DNA from 2 places in the Psychrobacillus sp. Z3-81 genome. Region 1 is predicted to be linked to the other one. Evidence: riboswitches for the same ligand, from Rfam matches in the RefSeq annotation. Region 1 holds a riboswitch; the other holds the start of a gene.
What was found. Region 1 has a riboswitch for thiamine pyrophosphate ahead of AC1ECF_RS13160 (YkoF family thiamine/hydroxymethylpyrimidine-binding protein). Riboswitches for the same ligand answer to the same signal wherever they lie in the genome.

Region 1 (15,220 bases):
CTGCAGGCTTTTTATATGTGGAGAAAGAAGTTTTTATTTTGTTCTGGAGAGTAAGTTATCTATGATAAAATAAAACTATCATTAACATTTATTTGAAAATTTGGGTCTGGAGAGGTGTAAAATTGAAGATTGATCATTTGGTTCTTAATGTTGATAAATATGTACAAGAAGAGGAGCAATATATCAACTCTGTTCATGCGGCTGGGCTTCCGTACAAGCCTAAATGGGGGAAAGGGACAAAGGGATTTAAGGTATCTAACATCTGGATTGGTCAGGAGTATTTTGAGTTAGTACATATAAAGACGCAAGATGGTGGTGGATGGGTAGAGGAGTGGACAGGTAAGTATCACGAGGGGCATAGAGGGTTAATTGGCTTTGCTTTGGAGGTTGAGGATATAGATGATACTTATCAAAGGTTAATTAGTCATAACATTCCTATCTCGCCACCAGAGCCACTAAAATTTCGATGGTTCTTTAACCTTTTTAGTAAAACAATGCCTTGGCGGAACGCATATTTACCGGCGTTCCAAGGGATTCCTTTTCAATTTTTCCTGCAGCAGCTAAATGATGAGAAGGCCAAAAACTTTATGACGCAATATATGGTGCCGAACAGTCGTGATAATCATATCCAAGGCATATCGGAGGTAGTCATTTACGGAGAATTAACAGACAGTGATAAGAAAATCATCTATGCCTTGTTCGATCACTATGAAGAAAGTGAAGAGCTGCTTAAAGTGAACTTAGGTAACCAAACGATTCGCTTTATCCGTTCTCCTGTTTATAAAGTAGAAGTAATCTTAAATTGTCATAACAAGGACTATACAAATAAGGTAGTGGACATTCATAATCTCCAAATAAGAAATTCTGAGTTGATAAAATAAAGGAATGGCAGGCTCCAATTGGTTCCTGCCATTCTTTATGCGTAATATTATATCATTCCATCCATTCCAAAATCTCCAAACGATTCCCAAAAGGATCAGCCAAGTAAATTCTATTTGCCCCAGGTAAGTCGTAGTCTTCGATAAAATCTATCTGGTGCTTGGTCAGATGCACTTTTAATCCTTCAAGGTTTTCTATTTCAAATGCAGGGTGTGCTTTTCTTGCTGGAAGAAAAGGCTCCTCAATGCCGATGTGAATCTGATAATTAGCAAGTTGAAACCAAACTCCACCTTTTTTCTTTAAGCTTGCAGGCTTCTCGATCTCTGTTAATCCGAGAACTCCTACAAAAAATGCACGAGCTTGGTCTTCTGAGCCCCTTGGTGCAGCTAGTTGAACATGGTCAATTCGTTTAAATGTAAAAGACATACGTGTAACCCCCTTTGTATTTACATCATATGACAAAGGAGGTTATTTGAAAAATTTATAATTATTATAGATTTCCATTTGATAAACTTATTACATCATCGAAATAAGCTTCCGAACCGTATTTTTATTTCTAGCTGTTGATGGCATGCTTAATTTTTTCTCAAAGTAATTATTCGTAAATTTCGTTTGACGGTAGTTTTTGTGGTAATGAATGACAATATTTTTATTCGCAATAACTGCAAACTCCTCTTCGACTAATTTGTCTAGCAGCTCTTGCTGTTCTTCGTTTATTTCCTCCTTCAGCATCATTACGTAGGTTTGCTCCTTTTCAAATATTGGATGCAAGCTGATCTGTTGAAGCTCCTCTTTTGTTCGAATAACTACTGGGATTTCAAATCCATATTTTTTAAGCAGTTCTTCTTCTAATGCTTGTATATCATATTCTTTATTTGAGAAAAGTACATTTCCCGTCTGGATATATGTGCGAACATCCTGATAGCCCAGCTCTATAAATAGTTCCTTTAATGATTTCATATCCACCTTGTTCAGTTTTCCTAAATTAATGCCTCTTAACAAAGCGACAAATCCCATATAAATCCCCTCCTACTGTAAGGATAACGATAATTTGGAAAATAATAAAGGTAATATATTTTATACAAAATGTAAAAAATAGTTTACTTTATGTAAAAAATAAGTTACTCTCTTGTTAGAGGTGGTCATATATGGAATCAAAGAGAATTTTAAGTAACAGAATAACGGTGCTAAGAGCTGAAAAGGGGTTGTCTCAAAAGGAGGTGGCGGATCAACTAGGAGTGAGTAGACAGACGATTATCTCCTTAGAAAAAAATAAATACAATCCATCTTTAAAGCTAGCGTTTGAGCTGGCGATATTGTTTGAAGTGGATATAAATGATGTTTTCCAATATAAGCTGGAGGGGGAATGAACATGGATTTACTAATAAAGGGGTTTGTCATCTTATATGTAATCATATTTTTTGCATCTGTTTTTCTTACGTTGAAATTTGAATTGGGAAGTGAGGGAAAGGATGAGCGAGGCCATGCTATTGCGCACAAATCATATAGTATCATCTTTCCGTTAGTGCCGCTAGGTTGGTTGTTTATTGAACTATTTCATGATTATATTCAACCGATGGATTATGAAACGTACAAAAGAGCTATATGGTTTTTGTTGACAGGACTCATGATTCTTCATGCTATTTCGATTACGATTCTAAAAAGAAAATACTAGGAGGCTGATCAAGTGAATATATACATGATCGTTGGCATTGGCCTATTTGTAGTTTTCACAATCTTACCGCTGCTTGATAGTGCTAAAAGAACAAAAACTGAAGTAGTAAAAGCCGTTATCAACTTAATCGGGGTTGCGGCATTAGTTATTGGAGTTCTTTTCTATCAGCTAAACTATATATTTGGAGTAATTCTTTTAATTATCCTCACAATCTTGATAGACAAAAATACGTATACGAAAAAAATGCTTCTTGTATACGGTTCTATATTAGTGATTGTTGTAGGGACACTATATTGGGTCTTTCGTGATAATCTGGAATATGTACAGAAACATCTACAAAAGCATCCGGAAAGCAGTTCCTTATATGTATCAAAGGGTGGAGAGCCAATTATTGAATATAACGCTGATACTGTCAGGCCACTAGCGAGCACAGTAAAAATAGTGATCGCGCTTGAATATGCATTTCAGGTGGAGGAAGGAAACCTAGACCCGAAGCAGATGGTTTCTTTGGGAGAGTTAGACAGGCTATATATTGCTGGAACAGATGGAGGGGCCCATGAGAATTGGAAGGCACAGCTTTCTAATAAAAAGGAAGTAACACTTCATGAGGTTGCTGAGGGGATGATTCAATATAGCTCTAATGCAAATACAGACTATCTAATGCATTTGTTAACGATAGAGGCAATCAATGCAAGAATGGTGGAGTTAGGAGTTCAACCCCACGAACCAGTCTACCCAATTGTAGGGGCACTCGCAATTGGACCTTATTTACAGCAAGAGGACTTAGTGAAGGATAACTTAGAGGAAGAGTTAAAAAAGCTATCAGACGAAGAGTATCGGACTCTCGCTACTAAATTAAGTGAAGACATGCTTCGTGATGGGAAGAGCTATGGAGATATCTCCAATATTTCATTAAAGGCTCAAAGGGTTTGGTCTGATCATTTAACAGGCTCCTCAGCTAGCGCGTACGGAAAGCTACTAGCTTCTATATCTAGAGATGAATACCCAACTAAGGTTTCTTCTATAATGAGAGAGCTGCTGGAATGGCCTTTAGAAAATGAAGGGAATAAGGAGCGCTTTACCCATATGGGTGCCAAAGGTGGGTCTACTGCCTTTGTATTAAACCAGGCGATGTATATCCAGAATAAGGATGGAGAGCGAATGGAGGTAGTTCTACTGATGGATGATTTAAATTGGTGGAATCGATTACTTTTAACGAATAATATAGACTCCTTTTTGTTAAATATTATCGAGGGGCATGAATTAGAATTGTAAAAAACGCTGTTTAATATGTATTTTAGGTACTTCATTAATATCGAATAATTAATAAATACGAAGGATTTTATTGCTTTCTATACAGTGCTTTCACTAATTGAGTGGGTACAGCAAAATAGCTTTTTTCGCCCGAATTTTTGTTAATTTTTGCATCATTAGCCTGGCGGTTGGTATTTAGTCTGCTCGCTATATTGGGATGAGTCCATTCACACGACCTATATATTTTATAGTTGGATCCTACTATGCGATTATAGATATGGCTGGGCCACCTCCTGCATATTCTGGGGGCTTCACTAGCAGTATTCATTCTTATGTCCAATAGAAGATACAGTTACTTCTAACTACAATTTAGTAGAGGTGAAACAAATGAGACATGCATTAGTGGTTGGTGGAACAGGTATGCTTCGTAAAGTCTGTCTATGGCTGGAAAGACAGGACTATCAAGTTTCTGTAGTAGGAAGAAATCAAGAGAAGATGAGACAATTGCTAAACAAAGCATCGAATCCTACACAATTTACTCCTCTATTTGTAGATTATCAAAATATTGGGGAGTTAAGAAAACAAGTTGCTGAAACGATAGAGAAAAATGGTCCGATTGAGTTAGTAGTGGCTTGGATTCATTCGCATGCAAAAGAAACACTCTCTACTATTAACGAGGTTGTAAATGAGTCTTGTGGTAAGTGGGAGCTGTTTCATGTGCTAGGAAGCAGTACGAACCTAGAAGAAATAAAAAAAGAGATACTTGTAAAAGATAATTGTTTCTATCACCAAATTCAGCTAGGCTTCGTAATAGAAAAAGAATTTTCCAGATGGCTAACACATGATGAGATATCGAATGGGGTAGTGAAAGCGATTCAAGAAAAAGTACCAAAGCTTACAATTGGCCAAATAGAGCCTTGGGAGAAACGACCATAAGAAGGGACAGTCGAGAAATTTGATATATGCTCGACTGTCCTTTTCCTAAAATCTTTAAACTGGTAACCACCAAGCGCTCAAACAGCTGATAATTAATACGAGTAACAGAAGTTACCCTAGCCTCCATCGCAAATCCCACTCTTTTAGCCTTTCTTACAGCCCCTGATTTAGCTTTGGCAAAGACAAGCGTTGTCCGAAAATAGCCGAAGGAGGTAATGAAGAATGGGATTATGAATAGCGGCCATTTTTTCCATGAAACTTTACTAAAGATTAATTGAATGAGAAGAATTCCTATCCAGAAAAGCAAAATACAGACATTAAGACGACTTCTTTTAACTTCCAAGACTTTAGCATCCTATTTACCCCCGTGCGAAGGACTGTTAATGCTAATAGATACTGTCATTACTAAGTGCTTGTGCTCCTCTGAACGAGCCTTTGAAAAAGTCTCCTCATAGAAAGTAAATACATCATGAATATCTCCGTGAATACCACTAGCATAATGCATGGACTCGTTATATACCCCAAACTCTTTTGCCCGCTCGATTTCTCGATAAATGACTTCCATGTAGTTTGGATTGTTCATCGGGTAAAGTGCAAATTGAGAGGATACGTATTGCTTCGTGTCATCTGTATTTGTTAAGTCATCTCCTTTATCTAAATAAACATCTCCAGCAGAATCCCCTGGGCAGCCCGCAGAGAAAGTACCAGAGAGTGCGATATGTTCCCCTGTTTTAGCGGCGTGAAGCGTTATAGCCTTTGCCACGTTAAACACATGCACCTGTTTTCCTCTTATGACAGTTGACACGTCATCTGTATGCATCCATACATTTGACGTATCGGTTTGCTCCAGCGCCCCTTTAATCACGGAAACAAACACATTGGTCATCGGGTGAAGTGAAAAGCGAAACCCGACGATTGGACTTAATCCACATTCCATTTCGAAAACCTCCTTTTATTTTCCATAAAAAAAGCTACATCCGTGAAGATGCAGCCACTATTCCTATGAAAAATGAAGGAAAGTCACCGCACTTCCTCACGCAGGCATTATCCTGATCGAGTAATAAGGGATCGGAGCAGAAGCTCACATCACAGCCAATATTGGGCACCCCTAGTGCAGAAATCGGTATGTAGTTTTCTTATGTTGCCATCAGTATAAAGAAAGTTGGAAAAATGTTCAAGTGCTTATTTTGTCAAAAATTTTAAAATAGGAAAGTTGAGTTTTTCCCTAGAGGGCAAATAGGAGATGGTGAGGTAGGAGTAATCAGCCTCGACATCTCCCACTTGTTAGGGCGGAGAAGTCCTTCACTTGTATCAGTCTTTCCTTTACCCCATTACATTTTCAGGCTAGTTCGCAAATCTTTCTTATCATTTCGCCAGTAACGGGCAGTCAAGCGCAAGAAACCAAGTCACTTGCGCAAGTATGAATGAAGTTACCGCAAGTAAGCCGCTGATAATCACATGTAACGTAAATTGATTCCAATTTATCATTGGGTTCTAGGGACCGACACCATAAATCAGTAACACTTTCCCTCTAAATCAACGGATAAAAAGGTTCATATACCGGGTTTGTATAAAAAGGTGGTCGCTTTCCTATTTGGGGAAGCAGAAAAGGCTGGGCATTTACACTATAATACACCGGTACTTTTTGGTTAGAGTAATTGGTTAATAGCATTTGGACCTGAGGGTGGATAATAACTGGGTTCATCATAGAGGCTCCTTCGTATTTTTTATTACTCTATTCTCTCATTCTCTAAAGCGACACCTCTCCTGGGTGAATATCATACGATATAAAAAAAGGAGGTTTCATTTGTCACAATCATACAACCCAAAGAAAAATTACCCGATGCATCCGAACTACGGGAAAATTACTAAATACGAGGAAGTGCCAATTACCGTCCCGGAGCAGAGACAGCTCCGCCAGCCAGGCTTTGAAAGTCTGATGGACCCCAAACCAATCATTGAAAACCCACATTATGTTGGTACCGGTAAGTTAGAAGGGAAAGTTGCGCTCATTACTGGAGGGGACAGTGGTATGGGAGCGGCGGCTGCAATCGCATTTGCGAAGGAAGGAGCAGATGTAGCGATTGCTTATTTAGATGAGCATGAGGATGCTTATCGAACTCGAAAGAGAATACAGGAAGTAGGGCAACGGTGCTTACTTATCCCTGGAGACTTGCGAGACAAGGAGCATTGTAAGTATATAGTGGATGCGACCATCAAAGAATTTAATCGACTAGATGTGTTGTGTAACCATGTTGGAATCCAATTTCAGCAAAACAGCTTGCTTGATATTAGTGATGAGCAGTTTGACGATACATTTAAAGTAAATATTTATTCCCATTTTTATACCACTCGTGCAGCTCTTCCGCACTTAAAGCCGGGAAGTTCCATTATAAACACTGCCTCGGTAGTTGCCTTTGATGGTCATCCATTACTCATTGAATATACAGCTACAAAGGGAGCGAATGTTGGATTTACTAGAGCGTTGGCTAAAAGCTTAGTGGATCAAGGAATTCGGGTAAATGCTATAGCTCCAGGGAAAATATGGACGCCACTTATTCCAGCAAGCTTTTCAGAGGATGAGGTGACCAAGGCGGGAAACCCTATGCAGCGTCAAGGTCAGCCCTTTGAGGTAGCCCCAACTTTTGTTTATCTAGCTTCTGACGACTCCCGTTTTGTCACAGGTCAAACACTCCATGTGAATGGCGGTCAGGTATTTGCTTGAGTTGGCCCTTTAATGGGCTGCTTACATAGAAAGTCTAGAAGATGGTCACCAACAAACGCCCTTATTAATAAAATAGTTAGATAGGTTAATGACAATTGGGAGTGAAAATATGGGGGTAATTACAGGTCAGCAGTATATAGACCGTATTGATGGGATGGGAATTGAGGTTTGGCTAGAAGGAAAGCAAATAACAGGGAAGATATCAGAGCATCCGGCATTCAGCGGAGTAATGAAGAGCCAGGCTGCCTTATATGATTTGCAGCATGATGCTCAGAAAAAAGAGTTACTAACATACCCTTCTCCAACTACCGGAGATCCAGTTGGTATATCTTTTTTGGAACCACGGACCAAGGAAGACCTAGTGAAGAGGCGCAAAATGATTAGGGAATGGGCATCTCATACCAATGGACTGATGGGGCGGAGTCCTGACTATATGAATACTGTTCTGACAGCCTTTGCATCCTCGGCTGGTTTTTTAGAGGGAAAGCTAGATTGCTTTCCAGAAAATTTACGAAGCTACTATGAATATGCAAGAGAAAATGATTGTTCCCTAACTCACACCTTTATTGATCCGCAGGTGAATCGCTCTAGTAATTATTTGGATGAAGCAGAGGAGCCGATTAGTGCGAGAGTGGTGGAAGAAAATGAAGATGGGTTGATTATTAAGGGGGCTCGGTTACTGGCGACACAAGGTGGGATAACGGATGAAATTTTTGTCCTATCCAGTGGGCATGTACTAGAAGATGGAAAGGGTTATTCCTTCGCAATTCCGAGTAATACAAAGGGACTTCGTTTTATTTGTAGAGAATCCTTTGCAAGCAACGGTTCCGCTTTTGATTATCCCTTAAGTAGTAGGTTTGAGGAAATGGATACGATCGTAGTGTTCGATAATGTGCTGGTGCCTTGGGAAAGAGTTTTTTTCTATGATAATCAAATGGTTGCCGGTGAGTTTATGGTTCGTAGTTCCTTTCAGCCTTTTGGGATTCATCAAGTCATTACTAGACAAATTGTAAAGACAGAATTTCTATTAGGAATTGCTCAAAAAATTGTTCAAACCATTCAAATCGAAGAATATCAGCATGTCCAAGAGAAGGTAACGGAAATTATTGTGGGATTAGAGACGTTAAAGGCACTTCTTTTGCAATCAGAGCAAGAGGCGAAGCTGAACGAATGGGGTTATATGGAGCCTGACCGTGCTTCTTTACATGCGGCAATAACTATTTATCCAAAAATCTATCCGAGATTTACAGAAATTATTCAACAGCTAGGTGCCAGCGGAATGATGTCTATTCCTAAAGAAGCAGACTTTCAATCGCCAATTAAGAAAGATTTAGAGCAATATTTACAAGCTAGAGGGGCAGATGCGGAGGAGCGAGTGAAGCTTTTCCGATTAGCTTGGGATTTGACAATGAGCCCCTTTGGTACACGACAAACACATTATGAACGCTTCTTTTTTGGGGATCCTGTACGTGTTAGTGGATTGCTATATAGACTTTACGACAAGCAACAGTATGTGGAGAAAATAAATGATTTGTTGAAATGATGACCTCTGGTTCTTCGCTGAGTCGGAGGCCAACAGGATGTTGGTCAGGAAAACGTTGTCACACGATGTGACGTTCTTAGTTTTCCCTCCCCCAGGCAAGCCAGCATCAAGTTTAGATTCTTTCTCTTAATTTATCGACCTCTGGTTCTCCGCTGCATCGGACGCTTTCCGCGGGGGAGCGGTGAGCCACAGCCGAACGCTAACGCGTGCCGCTGCTGTGTCTCACCAGTCTCCCTCTCCCGCAGGAGTCGCCGATGCTGCTACGAACCAATAGTGTTTCCTACTAGAAGTAGATTTTGATACATAAATTAACGCAGAAAGCCTACCCTCTAAAAATAAGATGGGATTCCTGTGAGTAAACACTAACACCCTAATTTAAATTTATCTGGATCTTTTCTCCATAGGTTTTTAGATAGTACAAGCCACCGATTTCTAGTGAGAGAGCTTCGTCGCCCGAAGAGAAGTACAGTGTGCGAATCCATTTCTCCGATTGGTCATTGAAATCTCCGGTGGTCTGAAGAGGAACATCTCCATTTATTGTGTGTAAGTTAACCTCATCTAATAGTACTTGAAAATCAGAAGCGATTGTTATGCGTGTCTCTTTTTCATCCTGTTCTATGCTCTGAATCTCGAGCCACTTGTCTCCTACCGTATAGCGGTCAACCTCTATAGGAATTTGCTGGTTTACTTTTTCATAGCCATTAAAGGTATCTAACACTATCTCTAACTGTTCGGTGCCAACAGGAATGGTCTCGTAGAGTAGCTCTACATCATAAGGACCAAACATAGACCTGCTATTTCCTCCTTGGATTATCGGAACCTCTATCCCATCTGCAAGTAATTGTATCCCCATTGTTTCCGCATTTATATTCCGATCCGTATGAAAGTCGAGTGTAGCGGTGATAACAGTGGAAGCGTTTGTTGCAATAATTTTTTTGAAGTTTAATGTGCCGAAATCGAAATCTATTTTTTGTCCGATAGATTTTTTCAATGTAGTCGGCATCGCCTTATCTGCATCATATGGAATGGTAAGTGAATAATCCTGATCTTTATAACGCAATTCAAGAGTGAGCTCTTTAGCAAACGGACTGACTGCCTCAAAGGTAGCTTGACCAACTTGATTATCTGGGTCATATACTCCGCTGCTTGCCTGAGAATCCGTTAAAAATCCAGTGAACCTGTACATTTGAAGCTGATCCCATGCAGTTGGCTCAATTTTATAATAAACGACAAACCGATTGGTATCCGAAAGAATCCCCTCTATCAGGAGCTTGGTGCCATCATTAAACGTAATAGACTTATTTACCTCATGAATATAGCCCTCCTCGTTCAATGCTTGAAGAGAGGAGCTCATTAAGCTCTCATAACCAAATATTTTCTTCCCATAATAGGCAAATGCACTATAGTTAACCGTAAAGGCAATTAAAAGTAATGCAGCTGCTGCAGCTACCAATATACCTGGCAATCGTTTTTTCCTCTTTTTCTGTTTCAATGCCTTTCGCAATCGTTCCTCAAGCTGTGGGGGAGCCAGAAGATTACGTATTTCTTCCTGTTTTTTTTCTAGCTCATTCATGCTGTTCACCTCCGAAATGTTGTCGAAGCTTACCTAACGCCGAAAATACACGTGACTTCACTGTGCCTACAGAGACATTCGTAAGACTGGCGATTGTTTGATAGTCATAGTCGAGGAAATACTTCAATTGTATTGCCTCTTTTTGTACCGGACTTAAAACCTCTAAACTGGACAAGAGCTCGAGCTTTGTATGATGTAGCTCGTAAGGGTCTGAAATATCTTCCATTAATTCTTCATCCTCTAAGAAGCTTATATTTTTTCGCTTTCGTAATATAGCACGGCATTCATTCACCAAAATCGTTTTACTCCATGAATAAAAGGATTCAGGATTTTTGAGCTGCTCAATTTTTTCATATAAAATGACAATCATATTCTCTAGCGCATCCATTGCGTCATGTTCATTTTCTACATACGTATAAGCTAGCCTGTAATAATCATGCTGTTGCTCCATCACGAGCTTCACTAACGCATTCTTATTTCCACGCTGTGCCTTTTTAACGAGCTGCCTCATTTCTTCACCTCACCTTTTCACTTATAAGAGTCGTGGGATATGTAAAAAGTTCATTTATTTATAAAAATATATTGCTTTAATCTTGAAGAGGACAAAGGAGATCTTATAAACTCATAATCCCCAAAATAATCTTAAATGCCTTCCGATTCTTCTTAGATTTTTCACACCCTGCTTTGTATCAAGTATCCAGACTGTTTTACCTATCCAAATTCTTATATAGAACGATTGGAGGCGAATAGGTCCGACTATCCCTCTTTCTTCAACTTCTGATCCATCATCGTATTCTATTTCGGTCCGAATAAGCCAAGTGTTCCCAATGCCGAATTCTATAAACTTCATATGATGCCTCCTCGTTTGTTACAATTAAGATAACGTATAAAAGGAACGGGAGAAAGGGTTAGAAGGATGAAATTATCAATTAATGAAGCAAAGATAAAAGAGGTCTGTGGCGTCACTGCCACTAAAAAGGGAAAGAGCTACTTTCAAGCGGGTAAAGTAATCCTTCGCTCCATTTCTAATGAGCATGCGGTGGTGCAAGCAACGGTCCTTGCCGGTGAGGAATTCGACGTGAAGGTACAAGATGGACCTAAAGGGCAAATAGTAGCGACTTGTTCTTGTCCTCCTGTGGGCTTTGTGAAGACGTATTGTCAGCATGTGGCCGCTGTCTTGTTTGCAATAGAGGACTATCAGCAAATGGACGATTTCCTGGCAACGCGTATGATGAATTTATTTGATAATAAAACCATGCATACAACCGGCAGACATACTCATTTTGACCGTCGGAAGCCGCTTGACTTAGAGTTCACCTGTCACCCTATACAAGTTCGGGAAGGAGAGCACAGTATAAGTATCGAGCTTGGCGTAGGGTCAAATTTGTTTTATCCGATTGAAGACGTTACCCATTTCTTTCAAGCACTTCAAGCGGCAGAGCCATACGAATTTGGACCAGGCTTTACCTATACGCCCGAAATCTATAGCTTTCCAAGGGAGACGGATGAGGTTCTACAGCTATTATTAAAGTGCTGGAGAGGGAGCGATGGAAACAAGATTCCTATCACTCCTGCTGATTGGGAGCATTTACTTCCGCTACTGGTCAAGGCGCCATTTGTCCAATTCAAACAGGCTGGACGTTTTTATCCGGACATCCGATTTGGTCAGGAGCTACCGATTAGCTTTACCTTTGGGGAAGAGGGAGAGGATAGTTACCAGCTACGTATGAAGGGGCTCGATGAGCTGATCGTTTTTCCGGCTTATAACGGTGCGTACTCGAGAGGGGAATGGTTCCGGCTTCCTAAGCAAGATGCAGTCCGGTTGGTAGAGCTAAAAGCGATGGTCGAGACAGCAGAAAAGCCAATGCTTACGATAAGGGAAAATCAAATAGATGATTTCATGAATAAGGTAATCCCTGGCTTGATGAGACTAGGTAAAGTTAAAATTTCCGATTCGATATCTTCTAGGCTGAACGAAACGCCCCTTACGGTTAAGCTGTTCTTGGACCGAGTGAAAAATAAGCTGCTTGCAGGTGTCGAGTTTCACTATGGTCATATGATGCTTAATCCTGCTGAAGAAACAGAGGAAGACCCTATACACTTACCTGGTATTAGACGTCAAAGAGAAAAGGAGCGGGAGTTTCTAGAGCTACTCCGCGAGAATTCATTCACTCAAACACCGGGAGGATTCTTCCTTTACGACGAGGAAGCAGAATACCGTTTTCTCTATCATGTGCTTCCGAACATGGAAAAGTGGGTGAAGGTCTATGCCTCTACAGCAGTCAAAATTCGAGTAAACACAGGGTACCGAGGTCCTAAGATCAAGGTAGAGGTAAGGGAAAGAACGGATTGGCTAGAGTTCCAGTTTGATTTTAATGAAATACCGCAAAAGGAAATCGAGCAGCTAATGACCGCCATTGAGGAGAAGCAGAAGTTTTATCGAATACCAGGGGGCGACCTTGTTTCCTTGGAGACACCTGAGTATTTGGCACTCGCTAATTTCTTGGAGGAAGTAAAGCTCTCTTTGGAGGATGCCATAGAAGAAGAAAGGGTAAGAGTACCTCTATTAAAAGGGATGCGATATGTTGCTTCCATGGATAACGAAGGGCTCTTGGAGACTGGGGAAGAATTTGCGAAGCTGCTGACAAATCTCCAGCAGCCTAGTGGATTAGAAGAATCCCTTCCCAAAACGTTGGTACCCATTCTGCATGATTACCAGAAGACCGGTTACCGCTGGTTAAAGCTATTAGCTAGCTATCAATTTGGTGGCATACTAGCAGATGATATGGGCTTGGGGAAAACACTGCAAAGTATCGCCTTTATTGATTCTGTCCTTCCTGAAATAAGAGAAAGTAAACAGCCGGTACTCATTGTATCCCCGGCATCTCTTATCTATAACTGGCGAAACGAGCTAGAAAAGTTCACCCCCCATATTCAGGCCACAGTTGTTTCTGGGAATAAAGCTGAAAGGAGTGAGCAATGGAAGAGTGCCCTTCATTCAGAGGTTGTGATTACCTCTTATCCAACTTTACGCATGGATGAGGCCTTACACAAGGAGTTAAGCTTCCATACAATGTTTCTTGATGAGGCGCAGGCTGTTAAAAACCCTGATACAAAGACGGCAAGGATTGTGAGAAAGGTACGTGCAAAACATCGATTTGCTTTGACGGGTACTCCAATCGAAAACTCCACTTCGGAGCTTTGGTCTATTTTTCGCATTGTCTTTCCAGAACTATTACCGAATCGAAGAGAGTTTTATGATTTACAGCGAAAGGAAATCGCAAAGCGTGTTCGGCCATTTATTTTAAGGAGAACGAAGGAAGAGGTATTGAAGGAGCTGCCAGATAAGAAGGAGAAGGTTGTTTATTCCGACCTGCAGCTTGAACAGAAAAAGTTATATACGGCCTATTTAGCAGAGTTGAAGCATGATGCACTCAAGCACTTAAAAAGAAATGATTTTAGGCGAAATAAAGTAAAGTTTTTAGCTGGATTAACGAGACTTCGCCAGCTATGCTGTCATCCTGCACTCTTTGTAGAGGATTATAAGGGAAGCTCTGCTAAGCTGGAGCAGCTAATGGAAATCCTAAGGGAAAGCAGGCTCGCGGGAAGAAGGGTTCTAATCTTTTCGCAGTTCACTCAAATGCTTGCTATTATTGGCAAGCAGTTAATACGGGAAGGGGTTCCTTACTTTTATTTGGATGGACAAACACCGCCGGCTGAACGGGTGGCACTTTGTGATAGATTCAACAGCGGAGAGGAAGAGCTGTTCCTGATCTCCTTAAAGGCTGGAGGTACTGGCTTGAACTTAACGGGAGCGGACACAGTTATCCTATATGATTTATGGTGGAACCCGGCTGTGGAGCAGCAGGCTGCCGATAGAGCGCACCGAATGGGGCAAGAAAAGGAAGTCCAAGTCATTCGCATGGTAGCAAGAGGGACCATAGAGGAAAAAATCACCCAGCTTCAGCACAAGAAGAAATCTCTTATTGATGAAGTGATTCAATCTGACCAAGAAAGCTTAACGGAGGAGGATATACTCGAGGTTTTGATGCTGGAATAAGGAAAAGGATAGCTTTAAGACGGTTTGCAGCTATGTAAAATTAAGTGATGAGAGGATTGATCATTATGGTCAATTCTCTTTTTTATTTTGGCTATAATCAGTTGTTGGTAGCATATTTATTTGTTGATTGGCAATAGGAAAGGCACCTCCATTGAGTGGTAAGTCAATCAAAAGAGGTGCCTGGCTGTTACTATATATGGTTTGACTAGGTGCGACTAACCGACTGGTAGCTTACCAAAACATATCTATTCAGGTAGATGCCCCAACGCTTTGGATATGTTTGCGGCACAATTCTTTACCTGTTGGATATAATAATCTGAATTGGCCTGGAAGTACATGAGCGGGATTGAACTGCTAATAGCCCCTTCTACAAGCCCTTTATGATTGTAAAATTCACAGCCAATACAAACGACACCTGATTCATATTCCTCCATATCAAGGGCATAGCCTTGGGAACGAATAAGGTTTATTTCTTTCATGAAATCTTTATGTTCTGTAATAGTTTTAGGAGTGAATTGTTTAATCGTGGAGGCTTCCCATATTTCATCTATTTTGGCATCGGATTGAGCGGAGAG
Region 2 (15,220 bases), on a different contig from region 1:
CACTTGCTCGAAAAATACCTCAAGCATTCCATGCCTTAAAAAATCAAAAATGGGATCGGAAAAGCTACATAGGAGTGGAAGTGAAAAACAAAACTTTGGGTGTCGTAGGATTAGGCAGAATTGGTGCGGAGGTAGCTGCAAGAGCAAAGGGTCAACGGATGAATGTTATTGCTTATGATCCATTTTTAACTCCTGAGAAGGCTGAAAAGCTTGGTGTAGAATTCGGGACAATCGACGAGGTTATAAAGGCAGCAGATTTTATCACTGTTCATACACCGTTACTAAAGGAAACGCGTCATTTAATTAATAAAGAGGCTTTTGAGAAAATGAAGGAAGGTGTTCAAATTATCAACTGTGCTCGTGGCGGCATAATTGATGAGGACGCACTTTATGATGCTATTGTATCAGGAAAGGTTGCTGGTGCAGCGCTTGATGTATTTGAAGAAGAGCCTTTTGTAGATCATCGCCTGCTAACTTTGCCACAGGTGATTGCTACTCCGCACTTAGGAGCTAGTACGGTAGAGGCACAGGAAATCGTAGCAGTGGATGTTTCTTATGATGTCGTTAGCTTTTTACAAGGAGGGGTAGTGAAGAATCCGGTAAACTTACCATCAGTATCGAAGGATGTAATGGCAAAAATAGAACCCTTCTTTCATCTGGTTGAAAAGCTTGGGTCTTTCTTGAGCGATCTTACTACAGGAGTGCCCGAGGAATTAAATGTTACTTATTCAGGAGACTTAGCTAACGTAGAGGTGAAGCCTTTAACCAGAAATACAGTAAAGGGCCTACTAAAAAGCAAGCTGGGTGAGTCTGTTAACGATGTAAATGCTCAATATCATGCAGAACGTATTGGTATTGTAGTAAATGAGCAGAAAACATCAAAATCCAAGGGCTTTACAAGTCTCGTTACTGTCGAAGTGAAAACGGCCGAGGAAACAAGAACAGTTTCAGGGACGTTACTCAATGGTTTAGGTCCTCGAATCTTGAGGGTAGATGATTTTATCGTGGATGTAGTACCTGAAGGGCATTTGCTATTCATTCGACATAAGGATCAGCCGGGTGCAATCGGTCGTGTTGGGACATTACTCGCAAAAGAAGGAGTCAATATTGCGACAATGCAAGTAGGCCGCTCAGAGATTGGCGGAGATGCCATTATGATGCTCTCTATTGACAAAGCGGTAGAGGAAAGTGGTATCGGCCGGTTAAAGGGCTTAGAAGATATTTATGATGCCACAGCTATTAACTTGTAAATAAAAGAACCTCTTAGAGAGAAGAAAGCTTGTAAAATCTCTCTAAGAGTTTTATCGCGAGTAGGTGAATGATCATTGTTCACTTGCTCGCTTTTTTTATGACGTGGATTTTCATTGTGTCACCCAGTCATTGTATATAAAATTTTCTATTTACCAGAAGTCTCAGGATCATATAGGAGCTTGTGTTTTATTGGTTTGGTTCCTCTAAGATTTGTAGTAATTCTCTTAAGCTTGTAATGGTATATGTAGGAATGACATCGGTGGAAGGCTTTTTATTTTCCCGATTAATCCATACTGATTTAATACCAGCTTTTGAGGCTCCGAGAATATCAGTCATTAAGTTGTCTCCGATCATTAGCGCTTCCTCCTTAGAAACAGAGGCTAGCTCTAACGCATGCATAAAGATGGAGGGGTCTGGTTTGCCTTTGCCGAAAGCGCCTGAGATTACGATGTGGTCAAAGTAAGGCGCGATTTCTGGCGTGATAGAAAGCTTCTTGTTTTGAAGGCTTGGAGAGCCGTTTGTCATAAGAAGTAACGTATACTTTCCTTTTAAGTATGCTAAAATTTCAAAGGTGTCTTCATATACAAAGGGACTTTCTTTTCGCATAACCGGAAAATATGCGGCAAGCTCCATTCCTAGTTTCTCGTCTTCTATACCTAATTTTCTTAATCCTCCAGTCCAAGTATCCACTTGATAGTCTTTGATAAGAGCCTTCATTTTTTGAAAGTCTTCCCCTGGGTCATCAAAGGTTCCCCACAGACCTTCAAAGGGATTAATGCCAATCATTTTAGTGAATGGACGAGTTTCATATGTATCATATAATCGTTCTGCTTCTTCTCTTACAGCTTTTTCTAAACAACTAGCCTCCATTCCTGTCTTGCTGGCAGCATAGTTGCATGTTTTTAGAAAGGCGGTCTCCACACTTTTCTTATCCCATAGCAACGTATCATCTAAATCAAAAAACAAAGCTTTCATTTGTTCGCCTCCGTCATTCTCTTTCTAATAACTTTACCGTAGAAAAGAAAGAAAATCAGCAGAAAATTCTAATTTTCAATGTTATGATTGATAGCGAACCACCCTTCTACTAAAATCGTTATATAGGTGGGAGTGAAAAAAACATGCAAGTGATTATAAATTATTTAGATGATATGCTATTTTTTATATTAATTGCACTTCCTTTAGTTTTAATCTGGAGACTACTTAGATGGAAAAAGAGGGGCTTTGAATGGCGGGAATGGCTACATGAAATGGGCATTTTTATTCTCGTTTTAGTGATGATTGGGTTGTTCTCTCAAACGATCCTGCCTAAGAACGGTTTGACAGAGCCTTCCATTGAGCATGTAAATCTCGAGTTTTTTCGTGTTTTTAGGGAAACGTATAATGCTATTATTTATCTTGGATTCTGGGAGCCCTTCTATATAAATTTTTTAGGGAACATCATTCTATTTGTTCCTTTAGGTTTTCTGTTACCTCTCCTATTTACAAAACTAGAAAATGGTCTATTTACAGTTTTCATTGGTCTAAGCATTTCTTTGGCTATAGAAATAATGCAGTTGCCGCAGCATAGAAGTAGTGACGTAGACGATCTCTGGTTAAATTCATTAGGTGCGCTAGTGGGCTTTATCATTTACCGGATATTGAAGTATAAGTATCCTGCTTTTACTCGACTCTTTAAAAAACTACGGGATAGAAGTTTATACAAAGAAGGTAACGGGTAAATATTTCTTGCATGAGAATGTAAGGAGAGAGACAAATGATGATAAAGAAAGATTCTAAAATAGAGGAAAAAAGAGATTTCATGATAGAGGATTTAGTAAATCACGGTATATATAAAGCTGATGGAAGACAATTATATGAATTAAATCTATATGAGCTGACGAAAAAATATTTAGTGGAAAATGAACGAAAAAGTGCATTCTAAGGAGTGCACTTTTTTATATTGCATAGAATATCTAATATATCTGATTTCGATTGGAAATGTGGTACACTTGAGTATAAATACAATTTAGGTGGAGAGAAATTTGACAGTGATAGATCAATTAAATGAACATTTACAGGCGAAATGGAAGAAAGCTAATTTTTCTTTTGAAATGCCAATACAAACTGAGTTAATCCCTCCTATGCTGGATGGCTCTGATATAGTAGCAGAATCTCCAACTGGGACAGGGAAGACGCTTGCCTATGTCCTGCCTTTATTACAAAAGGTGGATCCTTCCAAGAAGCAGACGCAGGGGCTTATTATGGTCCCATCTCAGGAATTAGGGATGCAAATTATAGAAGTGCTAAGAGAGTGGGCTTCAGGTTCTGAGGTTACGGTAGCGCAGTTAATTGGTGGAGCAAATATAAACAGACAAATAGATGCCTTAAAGAAGAAGCCGCATATTGTCGTAGGGACACCGGGTAGATTACAGGAATTAATGAGAGTGAAGAAGCTGAAAATGCATGAGGTACGTATGATTGTGTTAGATGAAGGCGATCAGCTTCTAAGTAGAGATCATCGAACAACAGTGAAATCATTAATCGAAGCAACTGTTGAGAGACAAATTGTCGTCACGTCGGCCACGATTACGGAAGAAATAGAATTAGTTGCAGAAAGAATGATGAAAGATCCTGTTCGAATAAGTATCTCTAAAGAGGACATTCCTGCTCAAGGTGATGTTGTTCATAGTTTCGTGAAAGTAGAGCAACGAGAAAAAACAGAATTTTTAAGAAGACTTTCTCATATGAAAGATATGAAAGGCTTGGCGTTTGTGAATAGCTTAGACCAGCTTCAAATGAAGGATGCGAAGCTATCTTATCGTGATGCTCCTATTGTAGCGTTACATTCAGAGATGAAAAAAGAGGAAAGAAAGAAAGCGTTAGATGATTTTAAAAATGGAAAAGTGAACATCATGATTGCTACTGATGTTGCTGCTAGAGGTTTGGACATCTCCGGATTGACACATGTTATACACGTAGACGTGCCACATTCAATCGAGCAATATTTACACCGATCCGGACGAACTGGAAGAGCAGGGAACGATGGGGAAGTATTAACGCTCTTATCGTATCCGGATGAAAAAACATATAAGAAATGGACAAAGGGACTCCCTAGCAAGCCAGTACAAAAGGTTTGGTATCGTGGGAATTTAGTGGAGGGCTCCTCCAAAATGGTGAACAAAAAGGGGAAAAGGTAAGATGACATTTCAAGAAAAATTAGAAGAATATGCCGAATTGATTGTTAGGGTAGGATTAAACATTCAAAAGGGGCAGCCACTTCTAATTAATACCACAACCGAGACTCTTGAGCTGACTAGACTAATTGTAAGAAAAGCATATGAGGCTGGTGCGATACGAGTAGATGTTAGTTACACAGACGAGCCTACAACTAGAATGTTCTACGATTTAGCACCCGACGAGGCGTTTTCTGCTTATCCTGAATGGATCAAAGTACAACGAGAAGAGCTGGTAAGAAACAATGGGGCTATTCTATGGATTGATGCGGATAATCCCGACTTATTAGAGGGAGTGGCAATTGAAAGAATCTCTAAATACCAAAAAGCGGGCGGAGAAGCTTTGGTTAACTACCGAAAGGCCGTAATGAATGATGAGATTACATGGTCAATTGTAGCGATGCCTTCTCCAAAGTGGGCAGAAAAGGTATTCCCAGATTTAGAGCCAGAGAAACAAATGGAGGCTTTATGGGAGTTAATTTTTCAAGTTGTTCGTGTCGGAGAAGGAACAGCTGTTCAAAAATGGCAGGAACATATTCATAATCTAGAGAAACGTGCTGCTATGTTAAATGAAAAACGTTATAAAAAACTACATTACGTAGCTAGCGGAACAGACATAGTGGTTGAACTACCAAAGGATCACTTATGGATTTCAGGCGCAAGTAAAAATGCAAAGGGTACTTCCTTTATCGCAAATATGCCAACGGAGGAAGTATTTACTGCTCCTCTTAAGACCGGCGTAAACGGCTACGTTAGTAACACCAAGCCTTTTATTTACCAAGGGAACATGATTGATGGCTTTAGGCTGACCTTTGAAAATGGGGCTATTACGAAGGTAGAGGCGAAGCAAGGTGAAAACTTGCTAAAAGAACTAATACAAACAGATGATGGAGCAAAATATTTAGGTGAAATTGCGTTAGTGCCCCATGAATCACCTATATCTGCCTCTAATGTACTGTTTTACAATACGCTATTTGATGAAAATGCATCTAATCACTTTGCGATTGGAGAAGCGTACCCAACCTGTGTAGAAGGGGCAAAGGGATTAAGTGAAGAAGAGCTGAAAGAGCTAGGGATTAACACATCTATCGTCCATGAGGATTTCATGGTCGGAAGCGCTGAAATGGATATAATAGGAGAGCTGCCTGATGGAACAGAGGAGCCTATTTTCCGAAAGGGAACATGGGCATTTTAAGGAGCTGAGTGTGGTGAAGAGCTGGCTAAATCTAGTCATTTTAATTGCATTACTTTTTACTGCTGTACCAGTAGAAGCAAAAGGAAAAGAAGTATATATTGCTATAGGTGACTCGCTCGCAGCCGGACAAACGCCAAATCAGGCAATCGATGCCGGTTATACAGATTTAATAGCGCAAGAGCTTCAACGTGCTGGTCGCCTTTCTTATTTTTCTAAAGCGTTAAGCTTTCCGGGGTATACCACCTCTCAAGTAATGGAAAGTATCCAAACCGAAGAAGCCGCGAAGCTATTAAAAAATGCCACTCTCGTCACAGTATCTGCTGGAGCAAACGATTTATTAAGGCTAGTACAAGTGAAATCAGGAACTGTTGCATATCAACAGATACCTGCAGACTTTGCCCTAAATGGAGTCCGAAAGAACCTTGAGAAAATAATACATGAATTGAAAGAGCTTGCTCCTAAGGCGGATATCTATATAATGGGTTATTATGATGCCTATCCACATGTTAGCGAGAAACAAAAGGTTGGGCTAAAAGAAGAGTTATCTGTCCTTAACCAAATTTTACGTAGTCAGGCTGAAAAAGTCGGAGCGAAATATGTGCCGGTAGAAGAAGCATTCAAGGGAAAAGAGAAAGAGTTAGTGACTAATGCATCGGATGTCCATCCAAGCATGGAGGGGTATCGCATAATGGCTAACACCTTTTTCACCCAATATGATCAACGTCTTTCAGTAGTGAAAACAGAGCTGCCAAAGCCTAATCCACTGACGTTTGAAGAAATCATACAGGCTAGACAACGGAGTACAGAGGAGGGAGTGACCAAGAGTACAATGAACGGTTATCTCTCTTTAACTGAATTAAAAGCTTACACATGATTTCAAGCTGTATTAGTTTACCGATGAAAATAGAGGGTGGTCAGGAGTAACTTCCTGGTCCACCCTCTATTAATTTTCTTATGTGTTCCCTGTAATGGAGATTACTGACTTTTTCTAATCCACTTGAACTGGTTACATGTAACCTACCTTACTGGTTTCTTTGCTTTCATTACTTTTCGGATTATGGGATACACTACAGGTCCCCATTTCATCGCAGTCTTTATGAGAGATTTTATTTTCATGCTATCCGCTCCTTATTTTGTCTATATTTTTTTATTCCCCAACCCTGTTTTCCATAAACATTTAACGGAGAACCTTAATACCTTGTACAATGTTCCAAATCAGAAGGATACCATAAACAAGCATGTAGAGGAGCATAAGAATAATAGGTAATACAATCGGACCCAATGAAGTTCCATCAGCTGGTATAGAGAATATATTTAAAAAAAGTGAAAAAAATAGGATGACAGTTAGAATGACAGGGAAAATATGTGATATTAGAGATCTTTTCGCATGGTATTTTACCTCTCTATCCTCTGAAATGAAATAGACGATGATAGGTAATAGAAAAGGAGCAAAAAGAATAGAAAAATAAGACAGAGAACTTAAAATTTTGTTTGTTTCCATAAAGGTCTCCTTTAGATAGGTTAACTACTATACGTGTTTACAGGAGTTTTGGTTTCACTGTAATGCAAAAGAGACAAGGATGTCTTTATAGGTTTCGACAGACTCGATGGATACCCATTCCTTATCACCGTGCCAATCTCCTCCTATCGGTCCGTACTCAATTGCCCCTGCTCCTTTAGCCGCATAATATCTTGTGTCCGCTGCACCGTGCTGTCCAAATAAAACGGTTGGTTTGTCTCTTAAGTGGTTTGCAATAGATTGTAGCGTTTGGATATACTTGTTATCCTCTTTGTTCGTGATAGCAGGGGATTTGCCTTGCAATACAACCTCGCTTCCTGGATACTTTGCTATTAGTTCTCTTATCTCTTCGGTAATTGCTTCTATATCTTGCCCAGGTACAAAGCGCAGAGAATAACTAATAACGCATTTATCAGGAACCATATTGTATCTTTCTCCTGCCTCTATTTTTGCCAAATTTAGAGATGGATAATCATAATAAGCATTACTAGCCGTCATAAAGGAACATTTACGTAGCTCTTGATCTAATTCCATTGCTTTTTCAATGGCATTTATCCCTTCCCAAGGTCTACTTCCGTGCGCTGATTTTCCTTTCACGATAAAGTCCCATTGAAGAATCCCCTTTGCTTGAAGGCCGATGTTCAAGTTAGTAGGCTCCCCACAAATAACGAAATCTCCAAAGTGCCCTTGCTCAACTATGTGCTTGGAGGTCTTTCCACCCTTTTCTTCATCTGTGGCAATATGGAGCTGTACTCGTTTCGTCAATTGTTCTTGACTTTGAGCTAATCTACAAAATGCTTCCATCATCGCTGCAACTCCAGCCTTCATATCAGCAGCTCCTCTACCAAAAAGCTGATCTCCCAGTATATAAGGAGTAAACTGCTCGATATTTCCTGGCACTACGTCAATGTGCCCGTTCCATACAATACATTCTTCTCCTGTGCCTAATTCTGCCAGGAGCATTAGCTTGGAATCTAATTCATAGGTGGTACAAGTAACTCCACGCTCTTCTAGCCAATCCTTACAGAAGATAAGTGCCTCATTAGCTCCCTCGATTGTGTCGCTTTTAATTCTTATCAAATCCATTAGTAACTGAATCAAGCTATCACTCCCTCTCCAATATTACTTATCTATTATTTTACCCCAAGGCTTGCATTATCTAACTTCTTCCATTAAAATGAACTCGAATATAATAAAAATCGAAACCACAGGGGGCGTCGCTTTAAGCGGCTGAGATAGTACCCTTTGAACCTGTAAGTTCATGCTTGCGTAGGGATGTGGATAGAATCTGACAATCGCGCGGTGTCTGGCTCTGTCCCACGGCGTTTTTTTTGTGGTTAAAAAGGGGAGAGATCATGAAGAATACTCGTGTTGTATTGTTAGTGGAGATTGCTATTTTTGCTGCGTTAGGTTATGTGTTGGATATGATTGGGTTCGGAATGCCACAAGGAGGAGACGTTTCTTTTGTGCTCGTTCCAATTATACTAATTGCTTTTCGTAGAGGGATTGTAGCAGGCTTAGTTACTGGGTTTTTAGTTGGACTTTTACAGGTGGCAACAGGAAGAATTTCTACCGCACCATTATCCTTTGAGATTGTTGTTATACAGGTAATTATGGATTATTTCTTGGCGTATATGGTTGCAGGGTTTGCAGGACTATTTAGGGGCTCTTTCTTGACGGCACTGGAACGACAGGACAAAAAACAAATGATATTAGTGGTAACCTTAGGTGCACTTCTTGCTTCTTTTCTCCGTTATCTTGCTCATGTAATATCTGGCATACTATTCTTTGGTGAGTTTGCAGAGGGGAATGTCATTCTCTATTCACTGGGCTATAATGCAACCTATATGATTCCTGTTTTCCTATTAGCAGCTATTATATGTTCTTCTCTATTCGTAAAGGCTCCACGCCTTATACTGCCTAAATAACGTGAAATATGGTATGATATTTGTACAGTTATAATCATATTAGATGTATATAAATAGAAGCATCTAGTAGGAGAAGGGATCTTGTTAAGATGATTGTACAAACAAATGAAGATTTACAAGCTTTAAAAAAAATTGGCCAAATAGTTGCTGAAATACGAGAAGCGATGAAGGCTGCAACAAAGCCAGGTGTAACCACAAAAGAGCTTGACGAAATTGCAGGAAGAATGTTTGAAGAAAAAGGTGCTGTGTCAGGCCCAGTGGGTGAATATGACTTTCCTGGTTTTACTTGCATCAGTGTAAATGAAGAGGTTGCCCATGGTATTCCAGGCTCAAAGGTAATCCAAGAAGGCGACCTGGTAAACATAGATGTTTCTGGTTCTTATAATGGATATTTTGCTGATACAGGTATTTCTTTCGTAGTTGGCGAGGGGTATGAAAGTAAGGAAAAGCTTTGTAAGGTAGCTGAAAGTGCTTTTAATCGTGCAATGACGAAGGTAAAGGCTGGATCTAGATTAAATCAAATAGGTAAAGCAGTGGCTAGAGAAGCGAAAGATAATGGATTAACGGTTATTATGAACCTAACTGGTCACGGAATTGGTAAATCGCTTCATGAAGCGCCACAGCATGTACTAAATTATTATGATGCATGGGATCCAACTATTCTGAAAGAGGGGATGGTTTTAGCAGTAGAGCCATTCATCTCCGAAAAGGCAGAGCATATCGTGGAATCTGGCGATGGTTGGACGTTTGTTACTCCAGATAAATCGCTAGTGGCTCAAATCGAGCACACGATCATCGTGACAAAAGATACACCAATTATTCTAACAAAATTAGATTAATCTTAGATTTCTTGGAAACAAAGTTGAGTATAGAAAAACGTCTGCGAAATATTATTTCGCAGACGTTTTTTTTATAAAGAAAATACCAAATATTAACACAGCACTTAAAAATAGCGAAGCTGTAGATATTAGTAACTCATTAAACATATGGCGGAAAGCTATGCCTATAAATGCCCAAATAAATACAAGTATAATTGCGCGGTCATTAAAATGATAACGGAAATGAAGGGCAATAGCAGTTGCAATGGTTAGAAAAATAACCACCCAAAGGGAGTTAGTCATACCAAAGCCACTAAACTCATAGTAGGTTAACACATAATCAAGGTTTGCAAAATTGGCTACAAAGATCCACCCTAAATAGATAGAAATCGGTAATCTACTCTTCCAGTTCTTTTCTTCTGTTGAATAGCTTAAGTAGAGTAAGAAAAGGGACCAAAGTAAAGCGATATTTGTGACTAATGAATAGCTGAATTTTTCATAATGCCATAAGTAAATCCAAGAAATATTAAATATGCAGGTTGCTAGAAACAAAGCTACTCTCGTTAAAGGAACTCTTTCTCCGTTGCGATATTCTTTAATGATATTCCATATCCAAAAGGCCAATAAAATGTATATAAATATCCAAATAGAAAATACATAATTAGCAGGAGTGAATAGCGCAGGAATTCTAGCAGAAATAGCCCCAGTGGTTTGCCCATTAATAGGAAGTGTGTTGGCTAATATATTGATTGAGATCACAGCAATATAGCCAATTACCAAAAGGATAATTTTAATCATACAACCCCCCTCCTTCTATCTAATAAGTATACCTTCGAAATATATGAACGACAAATTCAATTATGGGAATTATGTGACAAAAAAACGAATAATCAACAGGAATGCTTTAAAACAATGATATAATACAAATGATGTAAATATTTAAAATAGGGGGAATATTTAGATGATAAAACAAGACTATTCAAATGTCTGGGATCTTGACTGCTTTTTTCCAGGTGGAAGTAAGTCTCCAGAATTAAGAGCACATCTAGACAAAGTAAAGGAAAGCTTAGTAGTTTTCGAAAGAGAAACAGCTCGCTATGAAATCCCTTCCTCGATACAGGATGTCCAACTTATGCGTAATACTATTGAAGAGCTAAAGGATATAGCCATTCATTTGTCTCAAGCTAGTGCTGTTATCTCTTGCTTCCTTGCACAGGATACGAGAGATAAACAAGCGGCTCTTTTACAAGGAGAAACTAGTGCATTATATGCAAAATTGTCTTCTATCATGCTTTCTATCCAACAATCTTATAGTAAGGTTGAGGATACAGTTTGGGAGCAATTGTTACAAACGGAGGAGCTATCTCCTTTTTATTTTGTTTTGAACGAGTGGAGAGAAAAAGCAAAGAAAGCGTTGTCTGAAAAAGAAGAGGACTTAATCACAAAATTAGAAGTGGATGGATACCATGCATGGGGTCAACTGTACAATATGCTGGTGGGAGACATGAAGATTAAGCTCACAAATGACGGGAAAGAAGAGCTCTTATCGGTTGGCCAAGCAAATAATTTAAGCTCCCATCAAAACAAGGATGTTAGGAAAGAGGCACATGAAGTTTTGGAAAGCTCTTGGGAAGAGAAGGAAGAAATCTTTGCAAAGACTCTTAATCACCTGGCAGGATTTCGCTTAGCAACTTATGAAAAGAGGGGCTGGGATTCTGTCCTTCAAGAACCATTAGAAATTAATCGTATGAAGCAGGAAACATTGGATGCAATGTGGGGAGCAATTGCGAAAAATAAAAAGCCATTTGTTGATTATTTAAAAAGAAAATCAGATATGCTTGGAGAAGAGAGCATGCATTGGTACAATTTAGATGCACCAATAAGTTCTTCTACTCAAACTATGAGCTACCAAGAGGGTGCGGAATTTATATTAAAGCATTTCAAAGAGTTTGGTCCTAAGCTAGAAGCCTTTGCAAGACATGCATTTGAAAATCGTTGGATTGAAGCAGAAGATCGCCCTAATAAGCGACCGGGTGGTTTTTGTACAGGAATGCCTGTTTCAGAAGAGTCACGTATTTTTATGACATATAGCGGGTCAATGTCTAATGTTTCAACCTTAGCTCATGAATTAGGACATGCTTTCCATTCATATGCTTTAAAACCTGTACATTGGCTAAATCGTAGATATGCAATGGGAGTTGCTGAAACTGCTTCTACATTTGCAGAGATGATTGTTTCTGATGCGGCAGTTAAAGAAGCACGTACGAAAGAAGAGAAAATCGCTCTGCTTGAGGATAAAATTCAACGTAGCGTAGCCTTTTTCATGAATATCCACGCTCGATTCCTTTTTGAAACTAGATTTTATGAAGAGCGTAAAAATGGGATAGTCTCTGCAGCAAGGTTAAATGAACTGATGGAAGAAGCACAACGAGAAGCTTATGGTCATGCTCTTGATACTGCTCACCCTCATTTTTGGGCATCTAAGCTACATTTTTATATTACGGGAGTACCGTTCTATAATTTCCCTTATACTTTTGGATACTTATTCTCTTTAAGCATCTATGCGAAAGCGAAAAGTGAGGGGACTGGCTTTGAAGAAAAGTATATTGCATTACTGCAAGATACTGCAGTAATGACTGTAGAAGATTTAGCGATGAAGCACTTGGGAGAAGATATTACACAAGAGTCCTTTTGGATGAAGGGGATTAACCTTTGCATTCAGGATGTCCAGGAGTTTTTGCAATTAACTAATGCCGAAGGGTGAAATTATTGATTTATTTAGATGGAACTACATGTTATTTAAGGACCTTAACGATTAAGGACGCCTCAAGCCTTGCTAATTTAGTATACGACAATAAATTTTATTGGTCTGTCTTTGAACCTTTACATCAAGATGAGTACTATACTTCCTCAGTACAGAGAGAAAAAATTAGAGAATCTTTAATGCTGATGCAGGAGAAGAGAGAGTTTAGTTTTGGTATATTTGAGCATAAGACGGATAGGATGATTGGGAGCGTATCTTTGTATAGCCTTAAACGCATGCCATTTTCAAGTGGCTTGATAGGTTATTCAGTGGACCAAGGGTTTATTGGTAAAGGGATAGCGACTGAGGCCGTAAAGCTAGTTAAATCATTTGGCTTTGAAAATGTACATCTGAATCGTATTGAGGCATATGTATCGCCTAGAAATTTTGGTTCTATCAAGGTACTAGAGAATAACCTTTTCCTTAGAGAGGGGTTACTTCGTAAGCTTCTCTTTATAAATGGTAAGTGGGAGGATCATTATATGTATTCGTCGCTTCGTGAAGAATATATTATAGGTAGATAATTTACCTACGTAAAGAGAGCCAGAATAATCAGATATGGAAAATGGAAGAGAGCACATCACGATTACTCGGAAAGATAGAATCGTAAGTGCTCTCTTTATACCAGGGGAAATGTCGATTTCCCGGGAAATATTTTACTTTTTGTCGATGTTTCCGTCAGATATCAAGTCTAATCGCCCAGTAGTTGGATCAATTATTAGTCCATGAACTGGAACATTTGGTACCATGAGCGGATGATTTCGAATCATTTTTACGCTATTTAATACACTTTCTTCTACATTAGAAAAGCCTTCAAGCCACTTATGTATATCTACACCTGAGTACTTAAGCACTTCGAAGGTTTTCGGATCAATACCACGGTTCTCCATCTCTCTCATCACCTTTTCAGGCTCAACGGAGTTCATTCCACAATCGTAATGTCCAATTACATAAACCTCATCCGCTTGAAGAGCATATACGGCAACCATCAGGCTTCGCATAATTCCACCAAATGGGTGGTTGATCACTGCACCTGCACTTTTTACGATTTTAATGTCCCCATTTTTTAAATTCATTGATTTGGGCAACAACTCTACTAATCGAGTATCCATACAGGTAAGGATAACAATTCGTTTATCCGGAAATTTTGTTGTAACAAACGGTTCGTACTGCTTATCTTCTACAAATGTTTTATTATATTCTAGAATGTTATATAAGCTTGGCATTGAATCTCCTCCTATTCTATATTCTATTATAAGTAAGAAAGGGGAGAGCTTCAAATTGTTGTGTATAAAATTCGCTTATTTTGCTATTTTCCGTTTTCGAGTATTAACGAAGAAGGACTTTCCCGTACCAACCGCCACGGATTGAAGAGGTTCTGGAGCGATATGGACAGGAACCTCAATGGTTGAACTTAGCCATTCCTCCATATCCTTTAATAGTGCGCCACCACCTGTTAGGACAACCCCATGATCTACAATGTCTCCAGAAAGCTCAGGCGGACAGATTTCTAGTGTTGCTCGGATTGCTTCCAAGATAGATTCTAATGATTCCTTTAGAACCTCTTGGATTTGAGTAGAAGAGAGGTTAATAGTTTTCGGTAGCCCAGTAACTACGTCTCTTCCACGCACCTCTAGTTGTTCAACTACATGAGGTACTAAGGCATGGCCAATCGAGATTTTAATATTCTCAGCAGTCGGCTCTCCTATCATTACGTTATATTCTTTTCGCACAAAATTAATGATTGCCTCATCCATACGGTCTCCAGCTGCTTTCACAGTGTTTGAGGCGACTACGCCACCAAAAGAAATAATGCCAACTTCCGTGGTGCCACCACCAATATCAACAATCATACTTGCAATTGGCTCATTAACAGGGAGACCAGCACCGATTGCGGCTGCTACGGGCTCATCCATTAGTTGAACTTCCTTTGCACCACTTTGTCTAACTGCATCTTGTATGGCTCTTTTCTCTACAGAAGTGGCACCAGATGGCGTGCACACAATAACGGAAGGCTTTCGTAGTGCTGTCCCTAGCTTCTTGCTAGCTTTTTGCATAATTAATTTTAATAGCTGCGTTGTAACATCAAAATCAGCAATGACTCCATCTTTTAAAGGTCGAATGACGTCAATAGAAGCTGGAGTCTTCCCAATCATTTTTTTTGCCTCATTCCCAAAAGCGACAATCTCATTCGTTTTATTGTTCACAGCTACCACTGTAGGTTCATCTATTAATATGCCTTTTGCTTTTGTATATACCAATGTATTAGCAGTTCCTAAATCTATCCCAATATATTGAGTTGATAACATAAGTATTCCTCCATTCGCTACTCTTTCACTTTCGTCATTATAATAGAAAAAGTCCTCATTGCCATGTGTAAGGATATGGAACTTTACTTATGTTGCAGAGAAAAAGGGGATAATTTAACTATGGTTAACCATTTAACCATCTGAAAAGTACTAATATGTTATATTTCTGCAAACTCCTTGTTACG

Region 2: it holds a riboswitch for thiamine pyrophosphate, as region 1 does, so the genes downstream of both, thiT (energy-coupled thiamine transporter ThiT) here and AC1ECF_RS13160 (YkoF family thiamine/hydroxymethylpyrimidine-binding protein) in region 1, are expected to answer to the same signal.

What each region holds. Positions count from the first base shown of each region.
Region 1 covers NZ_JBWQPU010000012.1:18,923-34,142, forward strand. Annotated here, with positions in the region: gene AC1ECF_RS13125 (VOC family protein) at 123-881, shown strand; gene AC1ECF_RS13130 (VOC family protein) at 934-1,305, opposite strand; gene AC1ECF_RS13135 (DUF1697 domain-containing protein) at 1,396-1,896, opposite strand; gene AC1ECF_RS13140 (helix-turn-helix transcriptional regulator) at 2,028-2,249, shown strand; gene AC1ECF_RS13145 (hypothetical protein) at 2,252-2,554, shown strand; gene AC1ECF_RS13150 (serine hydrolase) at 2,567-3,829, shown strand; gene AC1ECF_RS13155 (short-chain dehydrogenase) at 4,196-4,744, shown strand; gene AC1ECF_RS13160 (YkoF family thiamine/hydroxymethylpyrimidine-binding protein) at 5,100-5,681, opposite strand; TPP riboswitch at 5,758-5,864, opposite strand; gene AC1ECF_RS13165 (SDR family oxidoreductase) at 6,588-7,469, shown strand; gene hpaB (4-hydroxyphenylacetate 3-monooxygenase, oxygenase component) at 7,579-9,012, shown strand; gene AC1ECF_RS13175 (DUF4179 domain-containing protein) at 9,383-10,585, opposite strand; gene AC1ECF_RS13180 (sigma-70 family RNA polymerase sigma factor) at 10,578-11,096, opposite strand; partial or broken gene AC1ECF_RS13185 (DUF3977 family protein) at 11,200-11,435, opposite strand; gene AC1ECF_RS13190 (DEAD/DEAH box helicase) at 11,502-14,645, shown strand; gene AC1ECF_RS13195 (IclR family transcriptional regulator) at 14,891-15,220, opposite strand, start outside.
Region 2 covers NZ_JBWQPU010000006.1:140,680-155,899, forward strand. Annotated here, with positions in the region: gene serA (phosphoglycerate dehydrogenase) at 1-1,250, shown strand, start outside; gene AC1ECF_RS08670 (HAD family hydrolase) at 1,438-2,226, opposite strand; gene AC1ECF_RS08675 (VanZ family protein) at 2,370-2,969, shown strand; gene AC1ECF_RS08680 (Fur-regulated basic protein FbpA) at 3,005-3,172, shown strand; gene AC1ECF_RS08685 (DEAD/DEAH box helicase) at 3,273-4,427, shown strand; gene AC1ECF_RS08690 (aminopeptidase) at 4,429-5,658, shown strand; gene AC1ECF_RS08695 (SGNH/GDSL hydrolase family protein) at 5,672-6,532, shown strand; gene AC1ECF_RS08700 (magnetosome magnetite crystal formation protein family) at 6,836-7,159, opposite strand; gene AC1ECF_RS08705 (M20 family metallopeptidase) at 7,214-8,278, opposite strand; TPP riboswitch at 8,378-8,470, shown strand; gene thiT (energy-coupled thiamine transporter ThiT) at 8,533-9,105, shown strand; gene map (type I methionyl aminopeptidase) at 9,195-9,944, shown strand; gene AC1ECF_RS08720 (tryptophan-rich sensory protein) at 9,996-10,721, opposite strand; gene AC1ECF_RS08725 (M3 family oligoendopeptidase) at 10,885-12,687, shown strand; gene AC1ECF_RS08730 (GNAT family N-acetyltransferase) at 12,693-13,250, shown strand; gene AC1ECF_RS08735 (beta-class carbonic anhydrase) at 13,383-13,952, opposite strand; gene mreBH (rod-share determining protein MreBH) at 14,028-15,035, opposite strand.